One region of the Pseudoclavibacter sp. VKM Ac-2867 genome, then DNA from elsewhere that is predicted to be linked to it. Evidence: riboswitches for the same ligand, from Rfam matches in the RefSeq annotation. Region 1 holds a riboswitch; the other holds the start of a gene.
What was found. A riboswitch is a leader RNA that binds a small molecule or an ion and turns the genes downstream of it on or off. The one in region 1 is predicted to bind FMN.
Positions count from the first base shown of each region.

Region 1 (2,192 bases):
CCACGTTGACGCCCTTGTCGTCGAAGTAGCCCTTCGCCTCGGCCACGTAGAACGGCACGAACTGGATGTTCGGGGTGTAGGTGAGGCCGATGGTCACGTCGCCCGCGGCCGCTGCGGGCGCCTCCGCGCCGTTGCCGTCTGCCGAGGGGGAGCATCCGGCGAGCACGGCCACGGCTGCCACGGCGCCGGCCGCGATGACGGAGCGCACGGCCCGCGAGCGGAAGCCCGCGGTGGTTGGACGAGTGTTCATGGGCGTCTCCAGATCGAGAGAGGTGGGGTGTCAGTCAGGCGGGTGTGAGGTCAGGCAGGAAGCGGTTCGTCGGCGAGCACGCGGGCGCGCCGCCTCGACTTGGGTTCGTCGTCGTTCCAGGTGACGGCGTTCTGGAACAGCCGCATGAGGATGTACAGGGCGACCGCGAGGAGCACGAGCATGAGCAGCGTGGAGAAGATGCCGGGGATGTCGTTGGCGTCGCGGTTGAGGGTGAGGAGCATGCCGAGCCCCCGGCCGCCCATCGTGAACTCGCCGACGACGGCACCCGTGATGGACAGCGTCACGCCGGCGCGGATGCCGGCGAGCACGCTCGGCAGGGCGAGCGGCCCCTCGACCCACCACAGCAGCTGGTACCAGTTGGCGCCGTCGATGCGTGCGGCCTCGATGACGTCCTGCGGGAGCTGCCGCACGCCGAGCACGGTCGTGACGATCATCGGGAAGAACGACATGATCGCGCAGAGCACGACCGTCGGGGCGAGACCGTAGCCGATCCACAGCACGAGCAGCGGCGCGAGGGCGATGGCAGGGACGGCCTGCGACGCGGCGACGTACGGGGTGATCGCGACATCGACCCACGGAAGACGCGCGATGAGGTAGCCGAGCGGTACGGCCACGAGGATCGCGAGGAGACTGCCGAGCAGGGCCGCCGACAGCGTCACCCACGCGTGGCCCAGCATCGGGCCCTTCGTCACGTCGAGCCAGAAGCGCTCGGCGAGCTGGCCGGGGGCGGGGAGGAACTGCGGCGAGATGAGTCCGGCCGCCGTGACCAGCCACCACACGGCGAGCACACCGATCGCCACCGTGATCGGTGCGAGGAAGCGTGCTGACGTCGTGTTCATCTACCCGGCTTTCGTGGAAAGCTCCGGGGATGACGAGGCGCGTGGAGGTCGCCGAACTGGTCGGCGGATTCCACGAGCTGACGGTACGCCGAGGCGTGCCGTCACGTGCGCCTCCCTTCCGGACTTTCACCGTCGGTTCCGGAATTTCACCAGATCAGCCACTCCCTTGCGGGAGCAGGTCGCGGACTATAACCGCCGGCTCGGAATTACACCGACCCCGGAGCACGTGGACTCTGTCGCCAGAATACGACACGCCCCCGTGATGCGCGACATCGTGACGCTCCGCGACGAGCGAACAGCTCCCGGGAATGCCTGGACAGCAGCGCCGTCGCCCTTGCCACCGTCATCTCGGGATGGTCTGCACGCACGCGGATGGCTTGCAACACATCCCGAGGCGCGAAAGCCATCTCGAGACTCGGCTATCCGGCGGCGGCCTGCGCCTCCGCGGTCTTCTTCGCGCTGCGGAGCTCGCTGGCGATCGCCGCAGCTGCGATGGGCTTCGCGAGGCCGAGGCGCTCGGCGATGCCGCCGGCATCGAACTCCGCATCCACCGTCACGCGGGTGCTGGCCGGGGTGATCTCGTCAGTGCGCACCTCGGCGGCGAAGGACGCACGGCCCTCGACCGATTCCCAGCGCAGGCGCTTGCCCGGCTCGTTGACGACGACCTTCGCGTCGATCGAGCGTCGCTGCCCGACGAGCTCGACGTCCCACCTGATGAGGTCAGGGCCGAGCACCTCGACGTGCTTCACGATGCTGAGGACGCTCGGGAGCGACTCCGGCTCGGCGTAGAGGTTGAAGAGCACGTCGACGGGCACATCGATGTCGATGGATTCACTCACGAAGGTCATGCGATGAGCGTAGCCGTCGCACGCTACCGGTTCGCCGCGAGCGAGCCGGTCGTGGATGCCCCCGGCGTGGAGGCGAAGCAGCGGTAGCCGCGCAGCCCCGCGTCCCAGTCCGCCTGGTTCAGGGGGTAGCTGGCCTCGATGACGAGCCCGGGCACAGCCGCGGCCGCGGCGGTGTCGAGGACGTCGCTCGCCTGGCACGTGATCTGGGCGCGGTCCCTGAGCGCCGCCTCACCC
Region 1 is NZ_JADKSL010000007.1:120,442-122,633, reverse strand. Features, by position in the region: gene ITJ67_RS08890 (ABC transporter substrate-binding protein) at 1-250, opposite strand, end outside; gene ITJ67_RS08885 (ABC transporter permease) at 301-1,110, opposite strand; FMN riboswitch at 1,213-1,339, opposite strand; gene ITJ67_RS08880 (SRPBCC family protein) at 1,530-1,958, opposite strand; gene ITJ67_RS20245 (septum formation family protein) at 1,982-2,192, opposite strand, start outside.

Region 2 (2,192 bases), on a different contig from region 1:
ACGAGCCGGATGAGCGTGTCGACGCCCAGCGGATGCACGGAGTCGGTCGTCCACCTGTTCGCGTCCCGGAGGCTCCCTATGTCGAGCGACGCGACGGAGCTCGCCCCATCGCCCAGCAGGATGGGCGCGACGTAGGCGTCGATCTCGTCGACGAGTCCGGCGCGCAGGAAGGCCGCCGCGATGGTGGGGCCGCCTTCGACGATGACGTGGCGGACGCCCCTTGCGTGCAGGATCTCGAGGGCGTCGACCGGGTCGTGGGTCCTGAGGTGCACGAACAGCTCCGGCTCCGCGCGCACGGCGGCGCCCTCGTCGACCTCGCGCAGCCCCATCACGACACGCAGGGGCTGTGATGCGTCGGTCGCCGCGACTCCCCGCACCGACAACGAGGGGTCGTCGGCACGCTGCGTTCCGGTGCCGACGAGGACCGCGCAGGCGTCGGCCCGACGCTGGTGCGCATGCGCCCTGGCGGCCTCGGAGGTGATCCACTGGCTCGACCCGTCGGCGGCGGCGACCCTCCCGTCGAGCGTGGATGCGAGCTTGAGCGTCACGAAGGGCCGACGCTCGGTGACGCCTGTGAGCCAGACGCGCAGGAGCGATTCGGCCTCGACCTGACGGGTGCCCATGGACACGCTCACCCCGTGCGTGCGAAGGCGCGCCGCTCCCCCGGATGCGATCGGGTTCGGGTCCGCCACCGCGTACACGACCTCCGCGACACCTGCGTTCAGGAGGGCGTCGGCGCACGACGGCGTCCTGCCGCTGTGGGCGCAGGGCTCGAGGGTCACGATGGCAGTCGCGCCCCGTAGCTCCGCCCCGGCTGCGCGCGCGGCGTCGAGCGCGGCGGCCTCCGCGTGCGGGGTGCCCGCTCCGCGGTGGTGGCCGCTCCCCAGGATGCGGCGCGGGCCGCCGGCACCGGAGGGCGGCGCGAGCAGGACGCACCCGACCTGTGGGTTCGGATCTCTGGCTGGCCCTCGGGCCGCCAGGGAGAGCGCCAATTGCATGGCGGCGTCGACAGTGTCGACGCGTGTGAGTTCTTGGATCGGCATGGCCGGACCTCCGCGTTTCGCGTACCACGGGGCCATATCCCGGTGCCGGCGCAGCCGGAGAGTCCGGCAGCCGACGCCTCGGAGGCCCTCGCCGAAACGAGCGCCTCCCATGCACCTACCATCCGGACTTTAACCGTCGGTCCCGGAATTCCACCAGGTCAACCGCTCGCGGACGAGCGGGTCGCGGACTCTCACCGCCGGTTCGGACTTTCACCGACCCCGGAGCATGTTGCACGGCGAGCATAAGCCTGCAAGCTTGGCGTGTGACGTCGTGGGACAGCTCGCGCCCAGGTAGTGCCCGCGCGGACGGCCGCGCTACGCCACCACTTCGCGCAGACCGATCGCGAGGTGCACGTCCTGCCGCTGCCCGCCCGAGTGCACGAGCGACGCTCCGTCGTCGTCGACCGTGAGCTGGGTACGGTGGCTGCGGAGGGCGGCGACGACCGCAGCCCGGTGCTGCTCGAGGTCGAACCATTCGAGGTCGCCGATCTCGGCGGCGAGGGCACGCTCGCTCTGCTCGACGAGCTCCGCGAAGCGCACACCGGCTGCCGCCGATGCGGCGAGGCTCGCTTCCCGCGCCCGAACATGGTCGGGGTGCCCGTACCCGCCGGTCGCGTCGTAGCTGATGACGAGGTCCGGCCCGTCATGGGCGATCGCGGCGGCCAGATCAGCGGTGACCTCCTCGAGCGGGGCGACGCTCAGCGACCGCAGGTCGGTCTCGTCGGCGGGGCCTGCGAGGCCCGGCCGCAGCCAGCGCATCCCCGAATCACGGTAGTCGCGGGGTGCGAGGCCCTCGGCGCGTGCGGGGACGGTGCCGAGCCAGCGGTGCTCGTCGATGCCGAGGGCGTCGAGCGAGCCGCGCAGCTCCCGTTCGCGCACGGCCGCGAGCTCGCCTATGGAGGCGGCGTCTGGCAGCGCGCCGTCGACGATCTCGCCGAGTTCGCCGCGCGTGCACGTCACGAGCGTGACGCGTGCGCCGCGTTCGTGGAGTTCGCGGAGCAGAGCGCCGCCGGCAAGCACCTCGTCGTCGGGATGCGCGTGCACGACCAGCGCGTGGCGCACCGAATCGAGCAGACTGCGGCCGGTCTCAGGCACGCGCGGAACCCAGCCGGGCCTGTGCGACGAGGTCGCGGAATACCGAGAGGAGGC
Region 2 is NZ_JADKSL010000018.1:40,214-42,405, reverse strand. Features, by position in the region: gene ribD (bifunctional diaminohydroxyphosphoribosylaminopyrimidine deaminase/5-amino-6-(5-phosphoribosylamino)uracil reductase RibD) at 1-1,043, opposite strand, end outside; FMN riboswitch at 1,150-1,274, opposite strand; gene ITJ67_RS15685 (PIG-L deacetylase family protein) at 1,359-2,138, opposite strand; gene ITJ67_RS15680 (glycosyltransferase) at 2,131-2,192, opposite strand, start outside.
Region 2: linked by a shared signal. The riboswitch ahead of ribD (bifunctional diaminohydroxyphosphoribosylaminopyrimidine deaminase/5-amino-6-(5-phosphoribosylamino)uracil reductase RibD) and the one ahead of ITJ67_RS08885 (ABC transporter permease) in region 1 are both predicted to bind FMN.